Regions from separate parts of the Kitasatospora sp. NPDC004615 genome, predicted to be linked through region 1. Evidence: riboswitches for the same ligand, from Rfam matches in the RefSeq annotation. Region 1 holds a riboswitch; each other region holds the start of a gene.
The links. A riboswitch is a leader RNA that binds a small molecule or an ion and turns the genes downstream of it on or off. The one in region 1 is predicted to bind cobalamin.
Positions count from the first base shown of each region.

Region 1 (6,174 bases):
TAGCCCAGCACCTGCGGCGTGTGCACGGCCGTGGCCCCGACCAGCGCGATGTCGGTCTCGCCGTCCAGCACCGCCTGCGCGGCGGTCTTCACCGCGACGAGCGAACTGGAGCACCCCGTCTGGATGTTGACGGACGGGCCGGTCAGGTCCAGCCGGAAGGAGGTGCGGGTGGCGGTGAAGTCGGGAGAGTTGCCGATCACCACCTGCAGGCGGGAGAGCCAGTCGTCCGCGAGCGCTCCCTGGAACACGTTGTTGAGCAGGTAGGTCTGCATCGGATACAGCTGGTACCCGGTGCTGGCCCAGACACCGATGCGCGCACCCGGGCGCTCCTGCGGGTAACCGGCGTTCTCGAGTGCGTGATAGGCGACTTCGAGGAACAGGCGGTGCTGCGGATCGGTGTAGGAGGCCTCTCGGCCGCTCATGCCGAAGAACGGTGCGTCGAAATGCGAGATGTCGTCCAGGACGGCGCTGGCGCCCACGAAATCCGGTGCCCGGTACTTCTCGGGCGGGATTCCGGCGGCGGCAAGTTCTTCTTCCGTGAAATGCCGGACGCGGTCCTCGCCTTCGCGTATCAGCCGCCAGAAGTCGTCTGCGGTGTTGGCGCCGGGAAGGCGGAGCGCGAGCCCGATGACGGCGACCCGGCGGTCGTCGGGAGCGGTCATGTCCGTCCTCCTTCGGACGCGGGGACCCGGTCGTCGACCGCTTCCTCCGTCTTCCGCTCACGCGCCGGGGTGGCCCGTCCCGCGACGGCGCCGCGCACCAGCAGCAGCAGGAACCCGACGCAGAGCAGGATCGCCAGCCCGTGCAGGCCGCCCACCACCTGCAGCGGCGAGAAGTGCTCCAGTAATGCGCCGCTGAGGATCATGCCGAGGCCGAAGCCCAGGTTCTCCACCGACGCCGACAGGCCGAACAGCCGGGCCCGCTGCGCGTCCGGGGTGGTCTGGAGCCGCGAAACGTAGGCGACCTCGGTCAGGCCGTCCGCCATGCCCGCCACCAGGGACACCACGACCGCGAGGGCGGTCGGCAGCCCGCTGAAGACGAGGATGAACGCGGCCGACATCACGCAGGCGCCCAGCGCGAAGATCCGCTCACCCGGGCTGCGGCCCGTACGGGAGGTCCAGCGGGACAGGATCTGCTGCATGGCGATGTTGCCGATCGCCCAGGTCGCCCAGAACTGGCCGATGAACGCGGCCGGATGGGCGTGGTCGAGCGCGTCGGAGTAGATCGGCAGGGCCACGTTGTGGGACGAGGAGCCCAGGCCGTCCACCGCCCGGACCAGGACCATCACGGCCACCACGGGCATCGACCGCAGCAGCACCAGCGTGGCCCACCGTCCGCCGCCGCCCGCCGGCTCGGCCTTCGCGGCGGCTGGGGTCTCCTTCTCCCGCGCGGCCTCGGTCCGGATCGGCAGCGACAGCAGCACGCTCGCCGAGACGACGAACGACAGCGCGTCGAAGGCGAAGGCCCAGCGGTAGCCGAGTTGGGAGACGATGACGCTCGCGGAGCCGAACCCGGCCACCATCGCGAGCGAACGGCCGGTCGCCAGAAGGCTGTTGGCCCTGGTCCGCAGTTCCGCCCCGACGATCTCGGGCACCGCGCTGCGCAGCGACACCCCCGACACCGTCGAGCAGGCGCCGGCGATGACGGCCAGCCCGAACAACAGCGCGACCCGGGCGCCCGACGGCGCCAGCAGCAGCAGGACCAACGCGGCGGCCTGGGTGAGATCCGCCCCCACCATGAGCCGCTTGCGCGGAATCCGCGACGCGAGAGCGCCCGCGACGACCCCGGACGCCACGCTCGTCAGCAGCCGCACCGCCATGTACAGACCGGCCGTCAGCGCGCTGCCCGTCAGGTGGTAGACGAAGACGTTGAGCGCCACCATGTTCAGATAACTGCCGTACGCGGAAACCGCGTTGCCCGCGACGAGTAAGCGGAAACGCTTCACCTCGGCCCACCCCCAAATCCGTGACATGGACGCGCCTGGTATGGATTGCCGCAGTCTAGGAAGGTGAAGATCCTCATGGCAAGACCTTCACAAAGCAGTTCGGATTTCGATGCCGAGGTAAGCGAACGGCAAAGCCCCGGACCGGATGGGGCTGCCCGGTCCGGGGCGATGAGGGCGCTGACGGTGCGTCAGGAGACGTTCAGCGTGATGTCGTCGAGGACGAACGAGGTCTGCTTGGTGTAGTCCTCGGCTCCGGTGAACTTCAGCGTGACGCTCTGGCCGGCGTAGGCGGCGAGGTTGAAGGTGCGCTGCTGGTAGCCGGCGGCGGCGTTGACGTTGGAGTAGGTGGCCAGGGTGGTGCCGTTGGCCGTGACGGTGAGGGTGTCGAAGACGGTGGTCGGGGACGACGCGGTGTCGATGTGCAGCCAGAAGCTGAGGTTGTAGCTGCTGCAGCCGGTCGGCAGGGTGACGGTCTGGGCGAGGGTGTCGGTGTTGGCGGCGCCGTAGCCGTCCAGCCAGACGTCGTAGGTGCCGGAGTGGGCGGGCTCGCTGGTGCTGCTGTTGATGGTGCTGGCGCCGCCGCTGTTGGTCTCGGTCCAGCCGGAGGTGCTGCCGGTCTCGAAGCCCGGGTTGGTGATCAGCTGGGTGGGGGTGCAGGTGGTGCCGCCGCTCGCGGCGACCGTCCAGGTGAAGGTGGCGGTGGCGGACGGCCCGGTGGAGTCGGTGGCGGTGGCGGTCACCGCGCTGGTGCCGGCGGTGGTGGGCGTGCCGCTGATCAGGCCGGTGGCCGGGTTGACGGTCAGTCCGGCGGGCAGGCCGGTGGCCGCGTAGGACAGCGTGCCGCCGGCGGTGTCGGTGGCGGACAGCTGGAGGCTGGTCGCGGTGCCGACGGTGGCGGTGCGGGCGCCCGGGTTGGTCAGCGAGACCGAGCCGGTGTTGCCGCCGGAGCCGCCGCCCTGGGCGAGCCAGTCGGTGGCGTTGAGGGCGAGCGCGGCGTCGGTGCCGGCCGGGTCGTTCCACCCGTTGTAGAGGGTGTTGCCGGGCTGGCCGGTGCCGTCGTCGATCGGCGAGGAGTCGCCCCAGATCGCCACCCGGCCCTTGCCGAACGTCGAAGTGACGAACGCCGCACCGGTGTTGCCGCTGTAACCGGTGCGGTAGACCAGGCCCTTGACGTTCGGGTTGTCGGCGGGCTTCAGGGTGAAGGTGGTGCCGTTGCGGATGATCGAGCCGGTGACGGTCCCGAACGGCCCGTTGATCACCGGGTCGGTGGCGGAGGAGATCGCCCGCGGGTTGTCGGTGGTGATGTTCAGGAGGTCGACGGAGAAGCCGAACGGGTCGTTGTTGTTGACGCCGTTGCTGGTCAGCAGGTCGTTGATGATGGCCGGGGAGTCCCAGCCGTCGTTGTTGCGGTCGCTCTGGGTGTGGTCCGAGATCAGGAACAGGCCGCCGCCGTTCTGCACGAACGTCATCACGGCGGTCTTCTCGGCCGCGCTGAGGCGGATGTTGGGCTCGGGGATCACGAACTCGTCGAAGTTGGCGAGGTCGAGCGCGCCGCCGGTGCCGTAGGTGATGGTGTTGCCGGCGGGCAGCGTCTTCAGGCTGTAGTTGCCGGTCTTCTGCAGCGCCACGCCCCAGGCCGAGATGGCGCCGGTCCAGCTGGTCTCGCTGGTCGGGTTGGCGTTCTGCGCCAGCGGGTCGGGCTGGCTGGTGGAGATGATCCAGTCCGCGTTGCCCGCGGTCTCCGCCTTGGTGTTGTCGAACAGCACCCGCTTCGGGGTGCCGGTGGCGGCCGCGGCGGCGTTCTTGGGGGTGGCCGCGGTGGCGTGCTGCGGGACGGCGCTCGCGCCGGCGGCGACCACCAGTGCGGCGGCGGCGAGGGCCAGCGGGCGGGCGGCCTTCCACGTTCTGATCATCTGTCAATCTCCTAGGACCACAGGAACCATGGGGTGTGGTGCGGTGCGCTACGCGCGTAGGCGGGCACACGCTGCCATGGTGGGGTAATCGGAGCTTGAACGGAACATGTCGATCACACGCCGTCCGCAATGGTGCGGTTTGTCCCTACGTGAGGGTGATCACCTTGCGGCGGCGACAGCCATGAGCCCGGAACGCCAGGTGGGACGGCATTCCGGGCTCACGGACGGTGGCGCCGCGTCAGGCGGCCGCGGGTTCCAGCACGGACGGTGGCGCCGCGTCAGGCAGCCGCGGGTTCCAGCAGGGCCGGGACGGGACGCGGGTGGCTGTCGGCGTCGATGGCGACGAACGTGAGCCGGCCGGTGGCGACCCGGGTGACCGGCCCCGTGGCGTTCCAGCGCTCGGCCGTGACGGTGACATGGACGGTCATCGAGGTACGCCCCGCCCGCTCCAGCTCCGCGTGCGCGGTGAGCAGGTCACCGGCCCGGACCGGGGCCAGGAACGCCATGCCGTCCACCGCGGCGGTGACGGCCGGACCCTCCGCGTGCCGGGCGGCGGCCGCGGCGGCGGCGTCGTCGATGAGCTTCATCACCACGCCGCCGTGGATGGTGCCGTACAGGTTGGTGTCGTGCTCACTCATGATGTGCGCGAGCGTCACCCGGGACACCTGTGCGGGCTTTGCGGGCTTTGCGGCGGACACCACAGGTGCCACGGTCTGATCTGCCACGTCAACTCTCCTTCGCGAGTCGCGGCTGGACGATCCGCGGCACCGGTGGGCACCGCGGGCGGCGGCAGGTCTTCGGACTCGCGGGCATCTCCCCAGGAGGGCCTGTCTACTGGCCGTCGCTTCCCGGACCGGTCGGGCCCAGTGCATGTGACGGCGGTCGTTCCCGCTCACCGCTGCGAGGCAGTCCTGGACTCGCACCAGGTTCCCTCTTGCGACGCTCCAGCCCTGGCTCGGACGGGGGCGAACCGCTGCCCGACCAGCCTATATCCCCATCCGAGGTGCTCAGTCCGCCCTCCGGCCGGGAGGCCTGGGAGCTGTCGGCCCGCGGGGCGTCGGGGCCGACTTCGACGGCGGGGCGGCGGAGGGGCGGGGGCGACCGGTGGGAAGGTCGCGCCCCCGAGGGGGTCAGTTCGCCGGGCAGCCACGACGCGTCGGGCGGGTGAGGGTCGGACCGGCGGCCGGCGCAGCGCGACGGCCTCGACGGCGACGGGACCGGGTCCGCCGGGCGATGTCACGGGCGTCGGCGCGGGCGTCGGCGCAGGCGTCGGGGTGGGCGTCGGCGCAGGCGTCGGGGCGGGTGGGGGCGGGTCGATGGACAGGCGCGAAGGCCTCGACGGCGACGGGAACGAAGTAGCCGTGACCGGCGGGGAGGTCACGCGAGGCGCTCTGCCCTGCGCCCGCCCGGAGGGGTGTACGTCCGCCGGGCGGTGCCACGGGACGTCGGCACGGGCCGGGGGGCGGATCGGCTGCCGGGCGCAGCGCGAACGGCTCGGCAGCGACGCGACCGCAGGGCGCTCCGCGTGGAGTGACGTCAGTCCACCAGGCGCGGCACAAACGAACCCGGCAGCAACACGACCGCGAGGCGCTCCACCCCAGAGGCATCAGTCCGCCGGGGGCGCCACGGGGCGTCGGCGCGGGTCGGGCGCGGCGCACAGGACTCGGCAGCGGCGGGACCGCCCGGCGTCCGCCCGGAGGGGGTCAGTCCGGCGGGCGGTGCCACGGGCCGTCCGGCGCGGGTGAGGGACGGGTCCGCGGCCGGGCGCAGCGCGCGGGGCTCGGCAGCGGCGGGACCGCCCGGCGTCCGCCCGGAGGGGCGTCAGTCCGCCGGGCGGTGCCATGGGGCGTCGGGGCGGGTGGGGGTGGGGGTGGCGGTCAGGCGGAGGGCGTAGGTCTCGGCGGAGATGGGGCCGAGGTAGTGGTGGCCGGTGAGGTGGCACCAGGCGGGGAGGTCGAGGGGGGCGGCGGGGTCGGTGGCGTGGACGTGGACGATGGTGCCGGCGGGGGCGTCGGCGATGGCGGCGCGCAGGCGCAGCAGCAGGGTGACGCAGAGCAATCCGCGTCCGTCGACGGTGAGTTGGGGCGTCTGGTGGTCGGTCATCGCTTGGCCCGGGTGGCGGCGGTGGCGAGGGCGGGGAGGATCAGCAGGGCGAGCAGGCCGCCGCCGAAGGCGAGGACGGGGTAGCCGGCCAGGTCGACGACGGTGCCGGAGGCGAGGCCGCCGGTGGCGCCGGAGATGGCGATGGCGACGTCGATGCTGCCCTGGGTCTTGGCGCGGGTGGCGAGCGGGACGGCGTCGGTGAGGATCGCGGTG
Region 1 is NZ_JBIALQ010000001.1:284,305-290,478, forward strand. Features, by position in the region: gene ACFYS8_RS01320 (type I polyketide synthase) at 1-662, opposite strand, end outside; gene ACFYS8_RS01325 (MFS transporter) at 659-1,945, opposite strand; gene ACFYS8_RS01330 (putative Ig domain-containing protein) at 2,134-3,858, opposite strand; gene ACFYS8_RS01335 (acyl-CoA thioesterase) at 4,137-4,583, opposite strand; cobalamin riboswitch at 4,650-4,794, opposite strand; gene ACFYS8_RS01340 (sulfurtransferase TusA family protein) at 5,680-5,961, opposite strand; gene ACFYS8_RS01345 (MFS transporter) at 5,958-6,174, opposite strand, start outside.

Region 2 (6,174 bases), on a different contig from region 1:
GATCCTCTCCCGCCTCCACCAACGCTGACCCCCTGCGGGGAGCTCCCTCCACCCGCGCCGCGCAACCCGACCCGCGACGAGCGCTGCGCGCAGGCCGGGGGCAACCCGCTGCGCGGGGCTTGGGCGTGAGGAGTTTCCGCTGCGCGGAGCTTCGGCGGCGGGGACTTTTGCTGCGGGGGCTTCGGCGGCGTGGTCCTCGCCGGGCGGGCCGTGATGCGGAGGGGTTTTTGCTGCGTGGGTTGTGATGGGGAGGGTTCCGCTGCGCGGAGCTTCGCTGCGCGGTCTTTGACCGCGCGGGTTTCCACTGCGCGGGACTGCGCTGCCCGGGTTCGGTGAGTGGGTTTCCACTGGGGGGCTCTAGCTGCGCGGGCGTCGGCGGCGCGGGCCTTCGCCGGGCAGGGCTGTGCAGGGGGTTCCGCTGCGCCGCCTTTCGCGGTGCGGGTTTTTGTGGCGCGGGTCTCCGCTGCATGGGGTTTCGCTGTGTGGGCTTTCGTTGCGCTGGCCTCGTTGCGCTGGCCTCGCTGCGCTGGCTTCGGTGGCGCGGGCTTCGGTGGCGCTGGCCTCGCTGCGCGGGTCTTTGTCATGTGGGTTTCCACTGGGAGAGCTTCGTTGTGCGGGCTTCGGGTGTATGCGCCTCCACTGCGTGGGGTTTCGCTGTACGGGCTTTCGCTGCGCAGGTTCGCCTTGTGCGGGCGTCCGCCGCAGGCTTGGTGTCGTTCTGGCCCGTGGTGGGGGTGGACCTTTGGCTCTGCCGGGGTGTCGGTGGGGGCGGGGAGAATGGGGGTGTTGGACGGGAACGAATGTGGAGGTGGCGCGGGTGCCCGAGGGGCATGTGGTGCATCGGTTGGCCGGGTTGAACGGGGAGCTGTTCGGGGGGCGGGCGGTGCGGGTTTCGTCGCCGCAGGGGCGCTTCGTGGAGGGGGCGGGGCTGCTGGACGGGCGGGTGTTGGAGGTTGCGGAGGCGCACGGGAAGCATCTGTTCCTGGGGTTCGGCGACGACTGGCTGCATGTGCATCTCGGGTTGTACGGGAAGTACGAGTTCGGGGTGGGGGAGGCTCCGGAGCCGGTCGGGCAGGTGCGGTTGCGGATGGAGAACGGGAGTGGGTACGCGGATCTGCGGGGGCCGACGGCGTGCGAGGTGCTGACGCCGGGGGAGAAGGCGGCGGTGCATCGCAGGCTGGGGCCGGATCCGTTGCGGCCGGGGGAGGTGGGGGATGCGGCGTGGCAGCGGATCTCGCGGAGCGGGACGACGGTGGCCGCGTTGCTGATGGATCAGAAGGTGCTGGCGGGTGTCGGCAACGTGTATCGCGCGGAGGTGCTGTTCCGGTTGGGGATCAGTCCGCACCGGGCGGGGCGGGATCTGAGCCGGGCCGAGTGGGACGCGATCTGGGCGGATCTGGTGGCGCTGATGCATGACGGTGTCGCGGCGGGGCGGATCGACACCGTGCGGCCGGAGCACACGCCGGAGGCGATGGGGCGTCCGCCGCGGGTGGACGACCACGGTGGTGAGGTGTACGTGTACCGGCGGCAGGATCAGCCGTGTCTGGTGTGTGAAACCCCGGTGCGGACCGAGGAGTTGGCGGCCCGGAACCTGTTCTGGTGTCCGCGCTGCCAGCAGGCATGACGGGTCGTCATCACGGAGGGTAGTGGGGAAGCCTTGACGGAAGGTTGACCGGCCCTTGGGCGAGGGGTTCGGGGCGCGCTCCTATTGTCGGGTCCATGCCCGTGCAACCGTTCCAGGGCCCGCGCCCGACTCCGGCCCTTCCGGTCCTCCCGTACCGCAAGCCCACCAAGGGGCGTGACTACTGGGTGCTGGACGATGTCCTGCCGGATCCGGATGCGGTGCGGGCCCGGCATCTGGCGCGTACCGACTGGGACGAGGGGTATCCGCACAGGCCGGAGCCCTGGCCGGGGTTGCGGGCGATGCCCGGGCTGGAGCCGGAGGAGTTGGCGCACGTCGAGAAGCTGGTGCGGGAGACCGTGCAGGTGCCGCGGATCTGGGCGTTGAGCGAGGCCGAGGGCGGCACGTTCAACCACAACTGCGTGCAGGTGGTGGGGGAGGGGGAGTGCGAGCCGCGGCCGCACACCGATTCGCGGTCGCTGTGCCGGTACGCCGCCGTGCTGTACCTCAACCCGAACGTGCCGAAGCGGTGCGGGACGAGCTTCTACCGGCAGAGCCTGCCGGGGGGCCGGCTCGGCGGGAACACCGTGGTCGCCCCGCACAACAATCTGGTGGACGCGCTGGGCACCCGTTTCGTCCCGCCGGACTCGTTCACCGAGGATCTGGCCGTTCCGCACCGCTACAACCGGCTGCTGCTGTACACCGCCAACCTGATGCACACCGCGACCGAGTACTACGGCTCCACCCTGGACGAGAAGCGGATGACCTGCGTGTTCTTCTGGATGGCGTGACGCGCCGTCAGCCCGCCGGGCGGGCGTGATCTTCGACACCTGCGCGGTGTGACGCTCTTGCCGCCGCGTGGTGGCCGGATCTACGGTGGGCGGGCCGTGGTGTTCGGGAAGCCGGTGCACTGTGCTCGTCACAGGAGTCCGGAGCGGCCCTCGCCACTGTGATCGGGGAGTCGTCGGCTCCCACCTCGTGCCACTGGCCGCTCGCGGCCGGGAAGGCCGGGCGCCGACGCCGAACACCCCGTCAGCCAGGAGACCGGCCACGGCATCTCACGAAGTGATCCACGAGGTGCTGGAGCGTGATGCGCGGATGACCGCGTCCGATTCGACCATGCCCGGAAACGTCCCGGGCTCCCCTCTTCCTGCTTTCCGCTGGCGGCGCGAGGACACCTTGCGCACCGCCGGCCTGATGGCGGTGATCCTGGCCCTGCACGTGGCGGCGTTCGGGACGCTGCTGTTCCTGGTGGTGCCGGAGAAGTACCAGGTGGGTACCCAGGTGTTCGGCGTGGGCCTGGGCATCACGGCCTACACGCTGGGCATGCGGCACGCCTTCGACGCCGACCACATCGCGGTGATCGACAACACCACCCGCAAGCTGATGGCGGACGGCCGCCGGCCGGTCTCGGTGGGCTTCTGGTTCGCGCTCGGGCACTCCTCGATGGTGGTGCTGATGGCTGCGCTGGTGGCCGGCGGGGCGGCGCTGGCGGGCACCCTGATGGACGAGGGTTCGACGACCCATCAGGTGCTGGGCACCATCGGCACCACCGCGTCGGGGGCGTTCCTGTACCTGATCGCGGCGCTCAACCTGGTGGCGCTGCTGGGCATCCTGCGGGTGTTCCGGGCGATGCGGGCCGGTGAGTACGACGAGGCCGAGCTGGAGAAGCACCTGGACTCGCGGGGCTTCCTGGCCCGGATCCTGGGCCGGGCGACCCGTTCGATCACCCGGCCCGGGCAGATGTTCCCGGTGGGCATGGTGCTGGGCCTGGGCTTCGACACCGCGACCGAGGTGACTCTGATGGTGATGGCGGGTTCGGGTGCGGCGTCCGGCCTGCCCTGGTACGCGATCGTCTGCCTGCCGCTGCTGTTCGCGGCCGGGATGAGCCTGTTCGACACGCTGGACGGCACGTTCATGAACTTCGCCTACCAGTGGGCGTTCTCCAACCCGGTCCGCAAGGTGTACTACAACCTGACCATTACGGGGCTGTCGATCGCGGTGGCCTTCGTGATCGGCACCATCGAGCTGGTCGCGGTGCTGCACGACAAGTTCGGCCTGGACGATCCGGTGTCCGGCTGGATCGCCGGACTCGGTCTGGAAAACGTCGGCTTCGTGATCGTCGGCCTGTTCGTGGTGGTCTGGGCGGCGGCGATCGGCTACTGGCGGATCGCCCGGCGGTCCAAGGCCTTCGCGGGGGCAGGGGCCTGAGAACGCGCGGCCTGACGGGAAGTCAACCTGCGGCCAGGATCAGCGTTCCGGCGACGGCCAGTCCGGCGCCGACCACCTGGACCCGCAGCAGCCGTTCCTTGAGCAGGCCGCGCGCCATCAGCGCCGTCACCACGGGGTAGAGCGAGGCCAGCACCGCCGCCACCGCGACCGAGCCCAGGTGGGTGGCGGCGGCGTACAGGCCGTTCGCGGCCACGTCGGCGACGCCGACGGCGGTCAGTGAGGGCAACGAACGGGCCGCGCCGCGCAGTTCGACCGGCTCCCGGCGGGCGGCGGCGGCCAGCATGCCGATGCCGACCACCGCGTTGGTCAGTCGTTGCACGCACAGCGTCAGCAGCAGTCCGCCGCCGGCGCTGGCATGCGCGATCAGGGCGAGCACCGCGCCGAACGCGAACGCGGCGGAGAGGGTGAGGACGAGGACCCGGCGGCTCACGGCCGGTCCGCCGCGCTGCGGGCCGCCGGCCAGCGCGACCCCGGCGATCGCCACCAGGATCCCCAACCCCTGGACGGCGCCCGGCCGTTCGCCGAGGAACAGGCCGACGCCGATCGGCACCAGCACGCCGACGGTGGCCAGCGGTGAGACCACGCCCATCGGCCCGAGCGCCAGTGCCTTGTAGAAGGCGAGCAGCGCGATCGGCCCGATCACGCCGGCCGCGACGGCGTACCAGAGCGCGGGGCCCGCGTCGGCCCAGCCGCCGGTGGCGGTGACGGCCAGGACGAGGACCAGGGCGGCGGCGGTCTGCGAGAGGACCACGACGCCGAGCGCGGGCAGGCGGCGGGTGATCGCCCCGCCGCCGTAGTCGGCGACGCCCCAGAGCAGGCTGGCGAGCAGCGCGAAGGCGGCGCTCATGAGGTCGTCGGGCGGTGAGCGGGGGGCAGCATGATGGACTCCGCAGTACAGTCGATGGATCTGTCGTGCTGCCGCAGCATAGTTCAACCCATTCAACCGACCCAACTAAAATATTGGACTCAGCGTGCCGGAACCCGATCTCGTCACCCAGGCCCTCGCCCGCAACCTCAAGCGGCTGCGCACCGAACGCGGCCACACCCTGGACGCCCTCGCGGCCCGCTCCGGCGTCAGCCGCGGCATGGTGGTCCAGATCGAGCAGGCCCGCACCAACCCCAGTGTCGGCACCGTGGTCCGGCTCGCCGACGCCCTCGGCGTCTCGATCGCCCGGCTGCTCGACTACGACGAGACCTCGGTGGTGCGGATCATCCCCGCCGAGGACGCCGTGCGGCTGTGGAGCGGCCCGGACGGCGGCAGTGGCGTCCTGCTGAACGGCATCGAGGCCCCCGGCCCGCTGGAGCTGTGGACCTGGCACCTGCGCCCCGGCGAGACCCACGCCTCGGACCCGCACCCGGCCGGCACCGTCGAGATCGCCCGGATCGACGAGGGCGAACTCACCCTCGTCCTCGACGGCCGCGCCCACCGCATCCCGGCCGGCTCCACCGCCTCCTACGAGGCCGGAACCGCCCACAGCTACCGCAACGAGGGCGCCGGCGACTGCCGGCTCACCCTGGTGGTCTCCGTACCCCCGCCGGCCGGCAAGTGAGCGAAGGGCCCCGGGAAGCTCCCGGGGCCCTTCGCCGCACGTCTGTCAGAGGCCGTACCTGCGCCGGTACAGCTCCACCCGGCCCGCGGTGTCCAGCAGGCGGGCCTTGCCGGTGTAGAACGGGTGGCTCGCGGAGGACGTCTCGACGTCCACCACCGGGTACGCCCGCCCGTCCGTCCACTCGACCGTCCGGCCGCTGGTGGCCGTGGATCGGGTCAGGAACGACAGGCCGCCCGTCTTGTCCCGGAACACCACCGGACGGTACTCGGGGTGCACTCCCTGCTTCATCTGCTCCTCCTTCGCCAAGCCTTCAACAGCCTTCGAACGCCCTCAACTGCCCTGTGGTCAGCGGGTTTCGCGGAACTCCACGTGCCGCCCGGCCACCGGGTCGAACTTCCGCAGGACGATCCGGTCGGGGTTGTTCCGCCGGTTCTTGCGGGTCACGTAGCTGAAGCCCGTGCCCGCCGCCGACCGGAGCGTGATCACCGGTCGCAGCTCGCTGCGCGCCATCTCGAACCTCCACTCTCGGCAACGATTGCCGTTTTCATGTGGCCACAACACGCCCCTGCCCCGCCGCATTCCCGCCCCGATCGGGCCCGTTCCGACGGGCGGCCCCCGGGCCCCGTTCGTAGGCTCGGAGACATGTCCGACGCGCACGCCGCCCGACGCGAACGCCTCCGCGAGTACTGCAGCGCCTCCGGAGCCGACGCCGCGCTGATCACGCGCGCCGCCAACGTCCGCTACCTCACCGGCTGCCCGCCGTGCGGCGCC
Region 2 is NZ_JBIALQ010000005.1:527,231-533,404, reverse strand. Features, by position in the region: gene ACFYS8_RS20380 (AAA family ATPase) at 1-28, shown strand, start outside; gene ACFYS8_RS20375 (Fpg/Nei family DNA glycosylase) at 818-1,624, shown strand; gene ACFYS8_RS20370 (DUF6445 family protein) at 1,720-2,412, shown strand; cobalamin riboswitch at 2,493-2,689, shown strand; gene ACFYS8_RS20365 (HoxN/HupN/NixA family nickel/cobalt transporter) at 2,720-3,832, shown strand; gene ACFYS8_RS20360 (EamA family transporter) at 3,855-4,700, opposite strand; gene ACFYS8_RS20355 (XRE family transcriptional regulator) at 4,825-5,403, shown strand; gene ACFYS8_RS20350 (type B 50S ribosomal protein L31) at 5,449-5,691, opposite strand; gene rpmG (50S ribosomal protein L33) at 5,749-5,913, opposite strand; gene ACFYS8_RS20340 (aminopeptidase P family protein) at 6,046-6,174, shown strand, end outside.
Region 2: linked by a shared signal. The riboswitch ahead of ACFYS8_RS20365 (HoxN/HupN/NixA family nickel/cobalt transporter) and the one ahead of ACFYS8_RS01335 (acyl-CoA thioesterase) in region 1 are both predicted to bind cobalamin.

Region 3 (6,174 bases), on a different contig from region 1:
CGCTCTCGTGGTCGAAGCCGTAGAGGAACACCCCGGCCGGGTCGAACACGATCGCGTACAGGTCGCCCCCGCCGTTCTCCATCCGCGCCAGATCCACGCCCTCCCGCCAGCCGGGCACGAACGTGTGCATGAGGCCGTACCCGTCGAGGATCACGTCGAGCATGGCGATCGCCCGGCAGCGGTCGCGCAGCACAGCGGGTTCGGGCAGCACGGACACCAGTTCACGAACAGTCATGGCGCCCATTCAACAGTGCGTCACCGACACCCCTGACCTGCGCCTTCGCTCCGCCCGGGAGCGGGGGCGGCGGGCCCGTGGTTACGTGGGGCGCATGACCGGTCGTCAGCGTTCGGGGTACCTGGGGGCGGCGGGCGCGTTCGCCGTCTGCATGGCGGGCACCACGCTGCCCACGCCGCTGTACGGGCTGTACCAGGAGCAGATCGGCTTCTCCGAGCTGATGGTGACGGTGGTGTTCGCCGTCTACGCGCTCGGGGTGATCGGCGTGCTGCTGCTGGTCGGCAACGTCTCGGACGCGGTGGGGCGGCGCCCGGTGCTGCTGGTCGGGCTCGGCTGCGCGGCGGCGGCCGCGGTGGCGTTCCTGGCGGAGGGGGGTCTGCCGCTGCTCTTCCTGGGCCGGCTGCTGTCCGGACTGTCGGCGGGCCTGTTCACCGGCACCGCCACCGCGTACGTGCTGGAACTCGCCCCGCCCGGCCGCCGGGCCCGCGCCGGGTTCGTGGCCACCGCCGCGAACATGGGCGGCCTCGGCCTCGGCCCGCTGCTGTCCGGGCTGCTCGCCGAGTACACCTCCCACCCGCTGACGCTGCCGTACCTGGTCCATCTGGCGCTGCTGGCCGCCTCGTTCGCCGTCACCTGGTCGCTGCCCGAGACGGTGCCGGACGCCGAACCGCTGCGTGCGGCGCGCCCGCGCCGGCCGAGTCTGCCGCCGCAGGTGCGCGGGGTGTTCGTGCCGGCCGGGATCGCCGCGTTCGCCGGGTTCTCGTTGCTCGGGGTGTTCACCTCGGTCAGCCCGGCGTTCCTCGCCGAGAACCTGGACGTGCACAACCACGCCGCGGTCGGCGCGATCGTCTGCCTGGCGTTCTTCGCGTCCACCGGCGGCCAGCTGCTGGTGCCCCGACTCGGCGCGGCCCGGGCGATCCCGCTGGGCTGCCTGGTGCTGATCGCCGGACTCGGCCTGCTCGCCCTGTCCCTCGCCACCGACACCCTGACGCCACTCGTCCTGGCCGCGCTGGTGGGCGGCACCGGCCAGGGCATGGGGCTGCGCGGAGCCGTCGGCGAAGTGGCGGACGCGGCCCCCGCCGAGGAGCGCGGCGGGGTGCTGTCGGCGCTGTTCGTGGTGGCGTACTTCGGCATCTCGGTACCGGTGATCGGCATCGGCCTGCTCAGCGGCCCGCTCGGCCTCACCCACGCCGGCCTGGTCTTCGCCGCCTGCATGGCCGCCCTGGCAGCGGCCTCCGGCATCTACCTGCTGCGCCGCGACGTCCGCCCGCCCGCGGTACTACGGAATCACCGCGACGAGGACGCCAGACGATGAGCGGTCGGGGACGGGCGGTGGCGGCGGCGCTACCCGCCCGACGCCCCGTCAGTGAACCGCCTCCGGGAAACCCTCAAGACGCTCGCCGACCCGCTTCCGCGGCAGCGGCCCCGCCGGACAACCACCAGCAGGCTCCGACCTGCCACTGACCACCGTCACCACCCGCGCCGGCACAGCCCCCGCCGCACCACCAACCCCTCGGCGCAGGCGAACAGTGGCTCCACACGGTCGACGACCACATGCGCGGACGTCAGCACCAGCCGTCCGCCGGCCGCGTGCCAGGACCCGGGCCCGCCCGTCCCGTTCACTCCGGCGAGCCGGAGCCGTTCCACTCATGCCCACTTGTGGGAACCCTGGAGCCCGCGCGCCGGCCCCGCAGGTGAGAGCCCGGCGCGCGGGGCGGAGGGTCAGGAGGTCTTGGTGATGAGCAGCACGGTGTACGTCCCGCACTGGGAGCCGTTGACCTGGTTGCTGACCACCCAGCCGGCCGGGATCGGGGACGGGCCGCAGACCACCATGCTGGTCTGGGTGGTGACCTTCGTCAGCGTGTACACGGTGTAGACCCCGCACAGTCCGGAGTTGCCGAACGCCTGGGTGATCACCCAGCCGGCGGGGATCGGCGACTGTCCGCAGACGGTCAGGCTGGTCTGGGTGGTGACCTTCGTCAGGGTGTTGACGTTGTAGGTGCCGCAGGCCGAATTGTTGCTCTGCACCTGGGTGATGACATACCCGGACGGGATCGCGGACTGGCCGCAGACCTGGAGCGTCGTCTGGTCGGCGACCTTGACCAGCGAGTACCCGGGGTAGCTGCCGCAGCCGGCGCCGCTCTGCATCGTGGTGATCACCCAGCCGTCGGGGATGCGGGAGTTGGAGCACACCTGGAGCGAGGTCTGGGTGGTCACCAGCGTCACCGTGTACGTCCCGTAGGTGCCGCAGGCGGGCGAGTTGGGCTGGATCGCGGTGATCACCCAGCCGGGGAGGATCGCGGACTGGCCGCAGTCCTGGAGCGTGGTCTGGGTGGTGACCTTCAGCAGGGAGTACTGCGGGTAGTTGCCGCAGCCGGCGCCGTTCTGCGAGGAGGTGATCACCCAGCCGTCCTGGATCGGCGACATCGCGCAGGCCTGGTACGAGGTCGCCGTGGGCGGGATCAGCGTCACGGTGTACGTCCCGTAGGTGCCGCAGGCGGGCGAGACGGTCTGGACCGCGGTGATCACCCAGCCGGGGAGGATCGCGGACTGGGCGCAGTCCTGGAGCGTGGTCTGGGTGGTGACCTTCAGCAGCGAGTACAGCGGGTAACTGCTGCCGCAGGTCGGGCCGGTCTGCATCGCCGTGATCACCCAGTGGTCGGGGACGGGCGAGTTGGAGCAGGCCTGGATGGTGGTGGCGTCGCCCAACTCCGTGATGGTGAACAGCCCGTAGCCGCTGCACCCGGCCCAGTTCTCGCTGGTGATCACCCAGCCTGCGGGGACGGGGGTGTACCCGCAGATGGTGGTCGTCGCTCCCTGCGCCACTGCCGGAGCGGCCTGCGCCGTCGGCGCGCTCACAAGCGTGACGGCGCCCAGCAGGACGGCCATCACCGCGATCCATCTGGTCAGTGTCTGCCGAAGTCCTGTCATCTCCGTTGCCCCTCCTGGTCGGTGTCCGGCGCGGTGAGCCTGGCAGGCCGCCGGGTCCGTGAACAGACCGCGTCCCACCTGCGGCGTTACCGCCGGATCGGGGCCGAAAACCGTTCGCCCACCCCTGCACCGCCCTGGTCCACCGCGCCCCTGGGGATCGGCCCCCGCGGAAGGACGACACCCGGCCGGGTTCGAAGGCGGCAGCTGGTTGACGGAGCATCCGTTCCCCAACGTGCCTCCCACCTGCGGCTGCGCGGGAGGGACCAGGCAGAATCGGCGTCATGCGTACCCTTCTCGTCATCGGCATCGGCGCGGGCGATCCCGACCACCTCACTCTGGAGGCGGTCAAGGCGATCGGCCGCACGGATGCGTTCCTGCTCCTGGACAAGCCCGAGGAGCGCCAGGACCTGATCCGGTTGCGGCGACAGATGATCGCCGAGCACGGGCGGCCCGGGCACCGGGTGGTCGAGTTGATCGACCCCGCGCGCGATCGGAGCACGGCCGCGTACCGGGAGGCCGTCGAGGAGTGGCGGGAGCGGCGGGCCGATCTGGTCGAGCAGGCGGTGATGGAGGAGCTGGCGGACGGCGAGACCGGTGCCCTGCTGGTCTGGGGCGACCCGGCGCTGTACGACAGCGTGACCGCCGTGCTGGACCGGATCCTGGCGCGCGGCCGCACCGAGTTCGAGTACACCGTCATCCCCGGCATCAGCAGCATCTCGGTCCTGGCCGCCCGCCACCGCACCACCCTGACCCGCACCGCGCGGCCGGCGCGGATCACCACGGGGCGCCGCCTCGCCGCCGAGGGCTTCGGGCCGGGCTCGGAGGACGCGGTGGTGATGCTGGACGGGCAGGCCGCGTTCACCAAGATCGACCCGGCGGGTGTGCACATCCACTACGGCGCCTACCTGGGCACCGAGGACGAGATCCTGGCCTCCGGTCCGCTCGCCGAACAGGCGGACCGGATCGCGGAGTTGCGCGAGCAGGCGCGCGAACGCAAGGGCTGGATCATGGACAGCTACCTGCTGCGCCGCACCGAGGACTGACCCCGCACACCCATCGAGCGGACGGGTGCGGAGCCCAACTCCCCCACCCGTCCGCCTCGTTCTAGACTGATCGCGCAACTGGTTCGCGCACTGCCTCTGGGCAGGCGCGTCGTAAGAGGGAACCCGGTGGGAATCCGGGACTGCCCCGCAGCGGTGAGTGGGAACGACCGCCGTCATACGCACTGGGTCCGGACGGGCCCGGGAAGCGACGGCCAGTAGGTGTCCGGGCGTCGGCCCGGGCGGGGCCCACGAGTCCGAAGACCTGCCCGTTGCCCGGGTGCGACCGCTCGCTCCCGGCCCTCCGGTGACCTCGTGGGCGGGTCGGCCAACCATCGCTCGGGCAGGCGCAGTTGACAGCGCAGCACGACTCGCGGGCCTTCGCTTTCCGCGGTGTCGTCGGACCCAGGTTCGAGGCTCGCGAAGGAGAGTCCCCTTGACCACGAGGTCCACAGCCGCGGCAACTGTCCACGGCTACCCCCGTCAGGGCGCCGACCGGGAACTGAAGAAGGCCGTCGAGGGCTACTGGAAGGGCAACGTCACCGCTGACGCGCTGCTCGCCGCCGCCGCCGAACTGCGCTGTGCCAACTGGCGTCAACTGGCCGGCGCCGGCATCACCGAAGTCCCCACCGGCGACTTCTCGCTGTACGACCACGTGCTGGACACCACCGTCGCCGTCGGTGCGATCCCGCCCCGGCACCGGGCCGCGGTGGACGCCGACCCGCTCGCCGGCTACTTCGCCATGGCGCGCGGCACCCAGGAACTCGCGCCGCTCGAAATGACCAAGTGGTTCGACACCAACTACCACTATCTGGTACCGGAGTTGGGGCCGGACACGGTGTTCGTCGCGAACTCCGCCAAGCAGGTCGGCGAGCTCCGCGAGGCACTCGGCCAGGGCTACCGGGCCCGCCCGGTGCTGCTCGGCCCGGTCAGCTACCTGCTGCTCGCCAAGGCCGCGCCCGGAACCCCGAACGGTTTCGAGCCGCTCACCCTGCTGGACCGGCTGCTGCCGGTATACGCCGAACTGCTGGCCGACCTGCGGGCCGCCGGCGCCGGATGGGCCCAACTGGACGAACCGGCGCTCGTCCAGGACCGCACCCCGGCCGAACTGGACGCCGCCGCCCGCGCGTTCCGCGACCTCGGCACGCTGACGGACCGTCCGAAACTGCTGGTCGCCTCGTACTTCGACCGCCTCGGCGAGGCCCTGCCGGTACTTGCCGAATCCCCGGTCGAGGGTCTGGCGCTGGACTTCACCGGACCGGCCGCCGGCAACCTCGCCGATCTCGCCGCGGTCGGCGGCCTGCCTGGCAAGCGGCTGGTCGCGGGCGTGGTGGACGGCCGCAACGTGTGGATCAACGACCTGGAGAAATCGCTGGCCACCCTCGCCACCCTGCTCGGCCTCGCCGACCGGGTGGACGTCGCCCCGTCCTGCTCGCTGCTGCACGTCCCACTGGACGTGGTCGCCGAGCGCGACCTGGACCAGCAGATCGGCCGCTGGCTGGCGTTCGCCCGGCAGAAGGCCGCCGAGACGGCCCTGCTGGCCCGCGCCCTGCGCGAGGGGACCTCCGCCATTGTCTCCCAACTCGCCGCCAACCGGGCCGACTTGGCGTCCCGCGCGGCATCCCCGATCACCCGCGACCCGGCCGTCCGGGCCCGCGCCGCCGCCGTCACCGACGCCGACACCCGCCGCGCCGACCCGTACCCCGTCCGCGCCGCCGCCCAGCGGGCCCGGCTCCAGTTGCCGCCGCTGCCCACCACCACCATCGGCTCGTTCCCGCAGACCGACGAACTGCGCACCGCCCGCGCCGAGTTGAACGCCGGACTGCTGGAGGAGGCGGACTACCACGCGCGGATGGCCGACGAGATCCGCGAGGTGATCGCCTGCCAGGAACAGGCCGGCCTGGACGTGCTCGTGCACGGCGAACCCGAACGCAGCGACATGGTGCAGTACTTCGCCGAGCAGCTCAC
Region 3 is NZ_JBIALQ010000004.1:24,346-30,519, reverse strand. Features, by position in the region: gene ACFYS8_RS15010 (hypothetical protein) at 1-235, opposite strand, end outside; gene ACFYS8_RS15005 (MFS transporter) at 330-1,550, shown strand; gene ACFYS8_RS15000 (hypothetical protein) at 1,958-3,166, opposite strand; gene cobF (precorrin-6A synthase (deacetylating)) at 3,448-4,209, shown strand; cobalamin riboswitch at 4,272-4,494, shown strand; gene metE (5-methyltetrahydropteroyltriglutamate--homocysteine S-methyltransferase) at 4,643-6,174, shown strand, end outside.
Region 3: linked by a shared signal. The riboswitch ahead of metE (5-methyltetrahydropteroyltriglutamate--homocysteine S-methyltransferase) and the one ahead of ACFYS8_RS01335 (acyl-CoA thioesterase) in region 1 are both predicted to bind cobalamin.